4 regions of the Halomonas tibetensis genome follow, and region 1 is predicted to be linked to each of the others. Evidence: predicted binding sites of a transcription regulator. Region 1 holds the regulator's gene; each other region holds the start of a gene.

The links. Region 1 encodes LexA, which represses DNA repair genes until DNA is damaged. Its sites were predicted from a motif close to TACTGTNTANNTANACAGTA; they were not measured.
Region 2: the regulator LexA is predicted to act here: its motif matches at 1,427-1,446, upstream of recN (DNA repair protein RecN).
Region 3: the regulator LexA is predicted to act here: its motif matches at 1,733-1,752, upstream of ACFODV_RS16780 (LexA family protein).
Region 4: the regulator LexA is predicted to act here: its motif matches at 1,855-1,874, upstream of ACFODV_RS15255 (LexA family protein).

Annotation. Positions count from the first base shown of each region.
Region 1 is NZ_JBHRSQ010000008.1:233,378-236,352, reverse strand. Features, by position in the region: gene nagZ (beta-N-acetylhexosaminidase) at 1-581, opposite strand, end outside; gene ACFODV_RS06135 (TetR/AcrR family transcriptional regulator) at 689-1,354, opposite strand; gene lexA (transcriptional repressor LexA) at 1,642-2,292, shown strand; gene dinB (DNA polymerase IV) at 2,325-2,975, shown strand, end outside.
Region 2 is NZ_JBHRSQ010000019.1:51,559-54,533, forward strand. Features, by position in the region: gene dnaK (molecular chaperone DnaK) at 1-514, opposite strand, end outside; gene grpE (nucleotide exchange factor GrpE) at 641-1,264, opposite strand; gene recN (DNA repair protein RecN) at 1,486-2,975, shown strand, end outside.
Region 3 is NZ_JBHRSQ010000040.1:109,456-112,430, forward strand. Features, by position in the region: gene ACFODV_RS16770 (lysozyme inhibitor LprI family protein) at 1-362, opposite strand, end outside; gene ACFODV_RS16775 (hypothetical protein) at 478-789, opposite strand; gene ACFODV_RS16780 (LexA family protein) at 1,767-2,207, shown strand; partial or broken gene ACFODV_RS16785 (hemerythrin domain-containing protein) at 2,374-2,975, opposite strand, start outside.
Region 4 is NZ_JBHRSQ010000033.1:863-3,837, reverse strand. Features, by position in the region: gene ACFODV_RS15260 (Y-family DNA polymerase) at 109-1,383, opposite strand; gene ACFODV_RS15255 (LexA family protein) at 1,380-1,838, opposite strand; gene ACFODV_RS15250 (S1 family peptidase) at 2,126-2,975, shown strand, end outside.

The DNA.
Region 1 (2,975 bases):
ACCTCCAGCGGGCGGGGGTCCACCGGCAGTTCATGGTGGGAGTCCGCGGCTACGCCTCCGTGGCCGGGAAAGTGCTTGCCCACAGCCACCATGCCGGCCTCGTGCAGGCCGTTGACGAAGGCGCCGGCCAGGGCGGCAACGATCTCGGGGTCGGCGGAAAAGCTGCGATCACCGATCACCGTGGACGTGCCGTCGTCGACGTCGAGCACGGGAGCGAAGCTCAGATCCAAGCCGCAGGCGGCCATTTCCATACCCAGCAGCCAGCCGGCGTCCTGGCAGAGCCGCCGGGTGACCTCGGGATGGCGGGCCACGCCCGCCGCCAGTCGCGCCATGGACGGCAACCGGGTGACGCCCTGGCGCAGACGCTGCACCCGGCCACCCTCCTGGTCGATGGCCAGCAGCAGCTCCGGGCGGACCGAGCGAATCGCCAGGCTCAGTTCGCGCACCTGCTCCGCCGATTCGGTGTTGCGGGCAAACAGAATGACCCCTCCCACCTCGGGACGTGCCAGCAGCGTGCGCTCCTCGGCAGTGAGGGCGGTACCTTCCAGGTCAAGCATCACCGGACCAAGGGTCGTGGGCATGATCGATTCCATGGCATGAAAGGGGTAAGAGTTTAAAGGGACAAGAGTCTAGGGCATCGCTAGCGGGAGTGACAGCGCCGCCGGCGCCCATGGCAATCAAGCACCGTTCAGGCTTCCTGGGCTGCCAGCGTAACCGGCGTCGGCAGCGGAGCCTGCATGGCGGCGACCACCACCGGGCGCAGGCGTCGGATCAGATCGCGCACCGTGACATGTTCCTGATAATCCTTCTCGGCGATGTCGCGGAGCGCGTCAAGGCCGGAGAGGGTGAAGATCACCGTGCCGAGCATGAAGTGAAGGCGCCAGAAGCGTTCGGCATCGGGAAGCTCGGGAGTGGCCTGGCGAACCAGTTCGGTGAAGCGGGTAAAGACGCTGCCGTACTCCTCCTGAATATAGCGGCGCAGGTGCCCTTGGGCCTGGCTGTAAGCGAGCCCCAGCAGGCGCATGAAGACCTTGAGGCTGTTGCGCTCCGCAGGCACCTCCAGCACGCTGCGCGCCATGGTCTCCAGCAGCTCCTCAAGGGGGATCACCTCGTCGCCGTAGTGAGCCTGGAGCTCGTCCAGGGCGCGGTGAAAGCGCTCGGTGAAGGGGTCAAGATAGCGGGCAAACACCGCCTGGATCAGCGATTTCTTTGAGCCGAAGTGGTAGTTCACCGCGGCCAGATTAACCTTGGCCTTGCTGGTGATGGTGCGCAGCGAGGTCTCGGCGAAGCCACGCTCGGCGAACAGCACCTCGGCCGTATCAAGGATGCGGGTGACGGTGTCGGTCTGGGCCATTTGGAGAGTCCCGATAAAAAGTCCCGATAGAAAGTCCCGATATAGAGTCCCGATAAGAATCCCGGTCATAAACAGGTGTTTCAAACGTAAAATGAATTGTAAGCCAGCCGAAGCACCATTCTCAATGCCCGGCGGGACAACGCGTTTTAAACGAAGCCTTACTTCTATCAGCGCGACGGAGGCTTCTGGTGGGCGCCAGCAAAACACCCATTACTGGATGGAATAACATGCTGTATACTTGATCACTAACGTATTCACCCAGTCGCCGATTCCGCCTCGGAGGTCGCATGGCACGCCCCCTCACCCAGCGCCAGCAAAACGTCTATGACTTTATCGTCAAGACCCTCCAGGACCTTGGCTATCCGCCCACCCGGGCCGAGATTGCCCGGGCCCTGGGGTTCCGCTCTCCCAACGCCGCCGAAGAGCACCTGCGGGCGCTCGAGAAGAAGGGCGCCATCCGCATGATCGCAGGCACCTCCCGCGGCATACGCCTACCCGCCCAGGAGCAGGAACCCGTCGCTGAGGGCGATGCCCCGCTGCAGGGGCTGGCAATCATCGGCGAAGTGGCTGCGGGAAGCCCGATCCTAGCCGCCGAGCATATCGATCGCTACTGCCCGTTGCCCCCTGAGTACTTCACGCCCCGGGCCGACTACCTGCTTAGGGTCCGCGGCCTTTCCATGAAGGATGTCGGTATCCTGGAGGGTGATCTGCTTGCCGTGCACCGCACCGAGCGGGTGCGCGACGGCCAGATCGTGGTAGCGCGCCTGGAGGACGAGGTAACCGTGAAGCGCTTCCAGCGCAGCGGACACGTGGTCACCCTGAGCGCCGAGAATTCAGAGTTCGCTCCCATCGAGGTAGACCTGCGCCATCAAGCGCTGGAGATCGAGGGCATCGGGGTGGGCGTGATTCGCGGCGGCAGCGGCCAGGCACTGGGGTAGGCGCCGACAAGGGCCCTTACCGAGTTTGCCCCATGAGAAAGATCCTTCATGCCGACTGCGACTGCTTCTTCGCGGCGGTGGAAATGCGCGACAACCCCGCGCTCACGGAACTGCCGCTGGCTATCGGTGGAAGTCCCGAGCGACGCGGGGTCATCGCCACCTGCAACTACCCCGCCCGGGTCTTCGGCATCCATTCGGCGATGCCCACGGCCCGAGCCTTGCGCCTCTGCCCCCACCTCACCCTGCTGCCCGGCAACTTCGACAAGTACCGCGACGTCTCTCAGCAGGTCCAGGCGATCTTCCATGAGCTGACTCCTCTGGTGGAGCCCCTCTCCCTGGACGAGGCCTTCCTCGACGTCAGTGAGGTGGAGCGCTTTTCCGGCAGCGCCACCTGGATGGCCCGCTGGCTCAAGGAAGAGAGCCTCGCGCGCACCGGCATCACCCTCTCCGTGGGGGTGGCGCCCAACAAGTTCCTGGCCAAGATAGCCAGCGACTGGGAAAAGCCCAACGGCCTGACGGTGATCACCCCGGAGCGCATGGAGGATTTCCTGCAGGCGCTGCCGGTGAAAAAGCTCCACGGCGTGGGGCCCGCCACCGGTGCCCGCTTGGATGCCATGGGCATTACCACCTGTGCGGCACTGGGCGAAGTGCCGCTGGAGCGGCTACTCGAGGCCTTCGGCAAG
Region 2 (2,975 bases), on a different contig from region 1:
GCTCGTTGATAATGCGCTTCACCTCGAGGCCGGCAATGCGCCCGGCATCCTTGGTCGCCTGACGCTGGCTGTCGTTGAAGTAGGCCGGCACGGTGATGACCGCCTCGGTGACTTCTTCACCCAGGTAGTCTTCCGCGGTCTTCTTCATCTTCTTCAGCACTTCGGCGCTGACCTGCGGCGGTGCCAACTTCTTGCCATTGACCTCAACCCAGGCGTCGCCGTTGTCGGCCTCGGTGATGCCGTAGGGCACCATCTTGATGTCCTTCTGGACGACGTCGTCCTTGAAGCGACGACCGATCAGGCGCTTGATGGCGTAAAGGGTGTTGGTCGGGTTGGTGACCGCCTGGCGCTTGGCCGATTGGCCCACCAGAATCTCGCCGTCTTCGGTGTAGGCGATGATGGAGGGCGTGGTGCGGGTGCCCTCGGCGTTCTCGATGACCTTGGCGCTGTCGCCGTCAAGTACGGCCACGCAGGAGTTGGTGGTCCCCAGGTCAATACCAATAATGCGTCCCATAGGAAATCCTCGTAGAGTCGTTGCTGTGTATCCGGAGTCGTGTTCTGCGGCATGCGCCGCGGAGTTGACTTCTATCTGGGGGCCGGGGGTGGTATTTCAAGACCCGCGGCCGAGATTTGTTGTGCGTCAGCCTGCGGCCTGACTGACGATCACCATGGCGGGGCGCACCAGTCGCCCATTGAGCAGATAGCCCTTCAGCATCACTTCCATGACCGTATTGGGCTCCAACTCCGGGTTGGGCACCATGGCCATGGCCTCATGAAACTGGGGATCAAAGGGTTCGCCCGACGGCTCTATGGCTTCGACACCGAACTTGGCCAGCACGTCATGCTGCATCTTGAGCGTCATGGAGACCCCTTCACGGTGGGCCTCAGTGGCCTCGTCCGCCATGGCGTCCAGCGCCTTCTCCAGGCTATCAACCACCGGCAGCAGCTCCTTGACGAACTTCTCCAGCGCAAACTTGCGGGCCTTCTCGGCCTCTTGCTCCGCGCGGCGACGCACGTTCTGAGCCTCGGCGGCAGCACGCAGCGCCTGGTCCTTGGCCTCGGCGACGCTCGTCTCCAGCTCTTCTACGCGGGCGGCCAGCATCTCGGCTTCGGGGTTGTCGCTCTCAAGCTCAGCCTCATCCGATTCTGCTTGTTCGGCCGCCTCAACGGCATCCTCCAGTTCGCCTTCCACGGGCTGCGGCTCGGCCTCCTGCTCACGACGGGCAAGTTCCTCGTCCAGCGGGGTCTGGGGCTCTTTGGCCATGGGTCTCTCCTGACAGGGAGGCGGCGGCTATGGGCCGCCGGCTCAATAATGAATGACGAAAAAACGATTCTGCGGGGTATATGGGGTCAGGGCGCAGGAACTCAAGGCGGGCAAGCCGCCGTGCATTGTTGGCCAACCTGGACTACTGTATAAACGCACACATATTGTATAGATGACCAGTAGTCCTGACCCCAGGGCCTGCAGACTTTCCGGGAGGCATCATGCTGACAGAGCTCGCCATTCGCGACTTCGCCATCGTCGACCATCTGGAGCTTGAATTCGCCGGCGGCATGACCGCCATCACCGGCGAAACCGGCGCCGGCAAGTCGATTCTGCTCGGGGCCCTGGGGCTCTGCCTGGGCGAACGCGCCGATGCCGGCAGCGTGCGCCACGGCTGTGATCGCACCGACCTCTCCGCGCGATTCGATATTGCCGCGCTGCCCGAAGCGCGCGCCTGGCTAGAAGCCCGGGAACTGCCCGAGGACGACTGCCTGCTGCGCCGGGTGGTCAGCGCCAACGGGCGCTCCAAGGCGTGGATCAACGGCCAGCCGGCCACCGTGGCCGACCTCAAGGCGCTGGGCGAGCGGCTGATCGAGATCCACGGCCAGCACGCCCACCAGGCGCTGCTGCGCGAGGAGACTCATCTGCGCCTGCTCGACGACTTCGCCGACCATCGCGTGTCGGTGGGCGACATGGCCGAGACCTTCCGGGCCTGGCAGGCCGCGCGGCGCCGGCTGAAACGTCTCGCCGAGGATGGCGACGAGCTAGCCGCCCGCCGACAGCTGGTGCGCTACCAGGTGGAGGAGCTCGACCAGTTGGCTCTGGCCGAGGGCGAGCTGAAGGCGTTGGAGGAGGAGCAGGAAGAGTTGGCCCACGCCGAGGAGCGCCTGCGAGAGGCGCAGCTCGCCGCCGAGTGCTGCGACAGCGACGAGGGCGGCGCCATGGCACTGCTGACCCAGGCGATCAATCATCTGTCGGCGCTGCCCGGCAGCGACCGTGGCCGCCTCTCCGAGGCGCTCTCCATGCTAGGCGATGCGCGTATACAGGTAGAGGAGGCGGCCAGGGAGCTCCATCACTTCGCCGAGGGCACCGAGCTCGACCCGGAGCGCCTGGCCTGGGCAGAGCAGCGTCTCAGCGAGGTGCACCGCTTGGCACGCAAGCACCATGTAATGCCCGAGGAGCTTACCGAACTGCACCAGCGTCTACAGGGAGAGCTGGAACGCCTGGAGGGGGGTGATGAAGACCTCGAGGCGCTGGAAGTCGAGGTCGACACCCTCCGCGAGCGGTGGCGGGGCCTGGCGCGGCAAGTGGGCGAGGCAAGGCGCCAGGCCGCCACGCGTTTTGGCAAGGCGGTTCAGGAGCAGCTCGCCTTCCTGGCCATGGGCAAGGCGCGCTTCGAGGTCGAAATCCTCGAGCGTGATACGCCCGCCGCCGAGGGCATGGAAGGCGCGCGCTTCCTGATCAGCGCCAACCCCGGCCAGCCGGCCCGGCCGCTGGCCAAGGTGGCCTCCGGGGGCGAACTGTCGCGGATCAGCCTGGCGATCCAGGTGGTGGCCGCCCGCCACTCCACCATTCCCAGCCTGGTGTTCGATGAAGTGGATGTGGGAGTTTCCGGGGCCACCGCCGAGATCGTCGGCCAGCTGCTGCGCCGGCTGGGCGAGCACGGCCAGGTGATGACCGTGACACACCTGCCACAGGTGGCGGCCCAGGC
Region 3 (2,975 bases), on a different contig from region 1:
TCCGAGGATAGCAGAGCCATCAGTTCACGATACTCTCGGTTTAGCTCTTTATCCCAGCTCTCATACGCTCTACCTTGAGCATTACGTATATCCACCGTGACCCCGCCACTTTGATCCATCTCTCGTTGAAACTGGAGGTCAATTGGATGGAGGCGGCCAGTACCACAGAATGTCTCTGCCGCAAACACGCACGGCGCAAATGATACAAGTGCAACGGTTAAGAAAGTCGTCTTCATCGTGTCTCTAGTTTCACCTAACAGTTGTATTATATTGCGTGCTTGGTATTCCGCTTGAACGTGCCCGCTGCTTTTTTCAGCACGTCGGTTTTGGGTCGCCAGCTGCCGAATTCTATTATTCAGCATAGACTCACATTCCTCATTCGGCCAGGAGCGGACGTTAAGGTCATTCTGATATAATACTTGCGTTAAGCCGTGCCGAGACGCGGCGTCGGCTTGAACGAATTGTTAGGCCAACAGATCACCGAAGCTGTTCAACGCCAACTGCCTTGTTTACACCTTCAACCTTCATATTCCAGCCACCACTCGACTGATAAATCAGAACGTCAGGCATATAGGCGTAGTTATACTCGTAATAATACTCGGTCTGTATCCAGATCTGACCATTCATAAGTTTGACGACCGTTTCTCCTTCCCAGCCCTCAAACTCCCCGTCGATCTGAGACTCGATTACAGATTGAGCCAATACGCCTGATGTATAAGCGGCAGCGCCAATGCCAAAGCAAAGAGCCAATATGAATGCAATGCTAAACGCTTTGGTTGTATGAAACATGATTCTCTCCTGTGGTCAAAGTTTCAAGCACCGACGACGAAACCGCGCAGCGACTTTTACGTAAGGGGTGGCATGACTTGTTAGGCTTGCTACCCAAGTTAGGACTTAACCAAAGACACAAATCGCAGGCTTCTCAACAAGTCTTCGCTGAAGACTGTCCTTATTCGCTTCTTAAGCTCCTCTTCGCTAATTGATTCATTGATTTTGATAGATAACGATGAATCATTTTGGGCAACGTCAATAATTCCGTCTATTTGTTTCAGGTCGTCACGAAGTGCACCCACATACATTTCGTAGTCATCAACTTCAGGCAAGAAAGGGATTGTTGAGGATAGATCCCCCTTATCAACCGGGCGAATTTTGAGAATGTATATCATGCTTTTTATTTCTCGCTATTCTTCAAAAAACTTATGTCGTTCTTGATAAATCGATAACCCCAATAAGCAATCAAAGGAGACATGAAAACTAATGCCGCAGCAGGTGCATCCCTAGAACCTTCGAATAGAACTCCGAGAGGAAATAGAAAATACAAGATACTGACTACAATAGCGATTCTGTCTTTCTTGTTCATAAACACTCCTAACGTTGAATTGCTGGCACTGAAGCCTAACGGTAATAAACGGCGCGTTCTATGATTAGAGGACGTGCCATCACGTTTGCACAGAAAATGCAATCTGACAAAATTATCGTAAGCCATGATTCTTATCAATATTGACTAAAATTGGGCTGTATACCCATAACCGCACGCCTTTGCTGTTACCGCCATGTCGGCTTTGGGTCGATAAATGACCTTTGCCTGCGGAAGAAGCTGGTAAGTCAGACATGTCGCATTTCATATGCCTATTCTAATGTTGGAATCATCTTAGCATTTCCATGCCGGGCTTGCCTGCCTCGGATGGCTCCATGGCGATTCGTCCCTTGGCAGATAGGGTCTCCTACCCGATACTGTATAAATATCAGGTATCGAGGAGGCCACCATGTCGCATGACCCGCTGATCCCCGCACACCCAGCCCCGCCATCACAGCCGCTGCCTTATCCGCTGTTGCTGACCAGGGCCGGTCTCTCAGGCTTTCCCAGCCCCGCACAGGACTATGAGGGCCGTACCCTGGACCTCAACGAACGGCTGGTGAAGCGGGCAGCATCGACCTTCTTCATGACGGTGACGGGCGACAGCATGGAAACCTTGGGCATCCAGGCTGGTGACCTCCTGGTGGTCGACAGTGCTATTGAGCCCCGGCCGGGTCATATTCTGGTGGCTTCGGTCGAAGGCGAGCTGGTGGTGAAGCGCTATGAACTACAAGGCAACCGTACCTTCCTGGTATCGGGCAACTCACGCTATCCACCGATCCCCGCCGCAGACCTAAAATGCCAGGCCTGGGGTGTGGTAAGTGCCGTGGTGCATGAGTTCCTAGTTTAGGGCAGGGTGGCAACGATGATCGGGCTGGTCGACTGCTACTGGGTAGGATCAGCAACGCTGCCACTTTGGGGGTGGGACAAAAGCGTTGGCCGATACTGGGTCAGTTTACTTGACCATTAATAGTCTTCCCTGCCTGCTGTCGTCGTCGGGCAAATTTGATCCCGGATTAGTTGCCAATCGCTTTGTTCTCAACTGTTGACGGTTTCATCAGCTGCTCAAAGAAGTCCATGTCAGCCGTCAGGAGGTGTTGCTTGACGAGCTTGTTGACCAGAAAGTCGATGACATCTCGCGTGGTCACGGTTCCTGTCTGAGCCTGATTGCGTAGCTTACGCGCGCGGCTAAGCAGTCCGTTGTGGGCTTTTTGATGTTTGTCGAACCCGTCATAGCCGATGTTGGCGAGGATGTCCTCTTCATCGGAAAAATGTTGCGTGCAGTGTTCGATTAGTTCATCTGCAAGCAGCAGGAAGTGTTCCTTGCCGACAGTTTCGTCTAGGCTTGCGGAAATCATTTTATTGCCCAGACGGAACAACTCCTGGTGCTGTTGATCGATCAATGGATGACCGCATTCGTAGATCGGTTTCCACGGCATCAGGACCGAACTGTCAGCGTCCTCACCGCTGATGAAACGGTCGGTAATCGCATCAGCGCAAACCACCCGATTGCGCCCTTGGTACTTCGCGGCATACATTGCCTCATCGGCTCGCTTAAACCAGCTCAGGGCCGTTTCACCGCGCTCCAGCTCGGCCGCGCCAATACTGACCGTGATAT
Region 4 (2,975 bases), on a different contig from region 1:
AAGTCCTTGACCTTGAATAACATTCACTAGAGTCATATATAACCAAGATTCATGAGCCTGCTAGTTTTTATAAAGTGGGCTTTGCTCTGAGTCTCTCCAGCCAGTGCCTCATACCATCACCCTGACCAGTTCTTCCCACCGCGTCGTGTATCTCGGCGTCCTTCGTTCACACCTTAGCGCCCAGGCATTGCCTTGTCTCGGTAAACCTAGCCTGACGGCATCGCGGCCCAGCTCACGGTTGAGCTTGTCCAACGTGGCCATCAGCCGCTGGCCGCGCTGCCGGTCGGCCTCGCTCTGCGGTGTCTCGTCCAGGGAGAGCTGGCGGTTGTCGTCGGCGCTGAGGTCGAGCAGCATCACGCCGGCCTTCTGGTAGCGGTAGCCCTTGAGGAAGATCGCCTGCAGCCCATGCGCCGCTGCCAGGGCGATGTCGCGGGTGTCATCGGTGGGACGCACCAGAGGCACCACCACGCTGTTGCGGTATTGCGGCTGATCGAGCTGGAAGGGGTTGGTGCGCACGAACACCATCACCGCGCTGGTGACGCCGCCCTGGCGGCGCAGCTTCTCCCCTGCCCTGGCGGGGTGCTGGCGGACGGCTTCGCGCAGGTCGGCTGGGTCGGAGGTCATGCGCCCGAAGGAGCGCGAGACCATAATCTGTTTCTTGGGCGCGGCCATGTCGTCGAGCTGGATGGCGGGACGCCCGCGCAGTTCCCAGACGATGCGCTCCATCACCACCGAGAAGGCGCGGCGGATCCGCTTGGGATCGGCCTCGCGCAGTTCCCAGGCAGTCTTGATATCCATCAGGGCCAGGCGCTCACCAGTGCGCCTCGCCACACCCCACAGCTCGGTGACCGGCAACTGCTGCAGCAGCGACCGGGTGTCGGGGCCATCCGCCTCGAGCTGGCAGACACCCTCGTAGGCGGGGATCTTTTTGGCCGCCCGGTTGGCCAGCTTGGCCAGCACCCGGGTCGGCGCAAAGCCCACGCAGACAGGGATCCCTGTCCACTGGCGCACGGTCTGGCGCAGGGTATGGCCACGCGCCTCCAGCGTGGCCGGGTCGAAGCCCTGGAAGCCGACGAAGCTCTCGTCGATGGAGTATACCTCGACGTGGGGCGAGAACTGGCTCAGCGTCTCGGTGACACGGCGGCTCATGTCGCCGTAGAGCGCGTAGTTGCTGGAGAGCAGCACGGCCTGGCGGCGGATGTGGGGCGACAACAGATGCAGGGCGGCCCCCATCTCCACGCCCAGTGCCTTGAGCTCGTTGGAGCGGGCGACCACGCAGCCGTCGTTGTTGGAGAGCACCCCCACCGGACGACCCTCCAGCCTCGGATCGAACACCCGCTCGCAGCTGACGTAGAAGTTGTTGCAGTCGACCAGAGCGATCATGGGCGCCCTCCTCCCAGCGCATGGACGACGTGGGTCACCACGCCCCACACCTGGGCCTCCTGCCCCATCAGTGGGATCGGCTGAAAGCGCGGGTTGCTGGCGGTGAGGTAGGGCCGCTGGCCGATGTGCTCGAGGCGTTTGACGGTCAACTCGCCGTTCAAGGCGACGATCAGCACGCGACCCGGCACAGGCTCCAGGCTGCGATCCACCACCAGCAGATCGCCGTCGTGGATGCCGTCACCGCGCATGGAGTCGCCCTCGGCGCGGACGAAGAAGGTCGCCGCCGGGTGCTTCACGACATGGGCATGCAGATCGACGTCGGTGTCGAGGTGGTCGTCTGCGGGGCTGGGAAAGCCGGCACGCACGCGGCTGCCGAACAGCGGTTGGTGGTGCGTGGCTGTCACGCTCTGGGCGCGGCCGATCAGCTTGGCGGAGAGGGTCTGGCGACTCGACATGTGGATGATCCTTTTATACTGTACACGCGTACAGTATTGGCAGGGAGTCGCACGCATGCAAGACCCGACACGACGAGAGCGATCCATGACCGCCTACTCAGGCCTGCCGCTGGAGGGCGCCCGCCATTATCATCTGAAACTATAGATGAAGAACAATTCATGCCCGTTGGTACTCGAGAAGATGAGCTCAGGAAATCCGCTGCCGATCCGGGTACTCTCCATGGGTGCTGCACCCATACGCCAGGCCAGTCCTGCCGGCTCATGTCATGTCTCAAACGGCAGTCTCCATGAAGATACTGACCCTTCTGTTTTGCTACGCCACGCTTCTGGTTCCCGCTGTTCATGCCCAGTCGTTCGATGTGAATGCCATCGCGCCTGCCATCGTGCAGGTCCAAACACCCACGGGTGCCGGTTCGGGCAGCCTGATGGTCGAGGGGGATCAGGTCCTGCTGCTGACCAACCGTCACGTCGTCAGTGGTGAGCGGAGCGTGACCATTGCGGTGCTGCTCGACGTCAATGAGCCCGCTGTTCCCCTTTTCTATGCCGACCTGCTGGTCTTCTCCCGCGCTTACGATCTGGCGCTGTACCGGGTCACGTCAGACATGGAGGGCAAGCCGGTGTCCGCTGCAGAGTTGCTTGCAGGGGAGCACCCCTCGGGATACGTTCTCCCGCGACTGGAGTTCGCGCCGCTGGATCGGGTCATGAATCGGGGAGACACCATTGCGCTGCTGGGATATCCAGGGCTCGCGGAGAACGACTTGGTCTTTACCACCGGCATCATCTCCTCAGTGCAAATGCATGAAGTGGGAGATGATCGGGTCGCCGGCTGGTACCTCACCAATGCAGAGATGTCTGCGGGAAACAGTGGCGGGGTCGCACTAGACGAACAGGGGCGTGTCATCGGCATACCAACTGCTGTGCATACCGAGCAAAGAACCGGAGGACGGCTGGGCAGCCTGCTGGCTTCGCCCCTGGCAAGTCGGGTGTTGGAAGGGGATGACCTCCTGACCGACTGGGATGACTACACGTCCACTAAGGGCCTTCTGGCCACCGACCAGTCGGGCCGATTCGGCGAGCACAGCATCGGCGGCGGCATGCTCGGGATGCCCTACAGGACGGTGATCGTCGCCGGTGGCA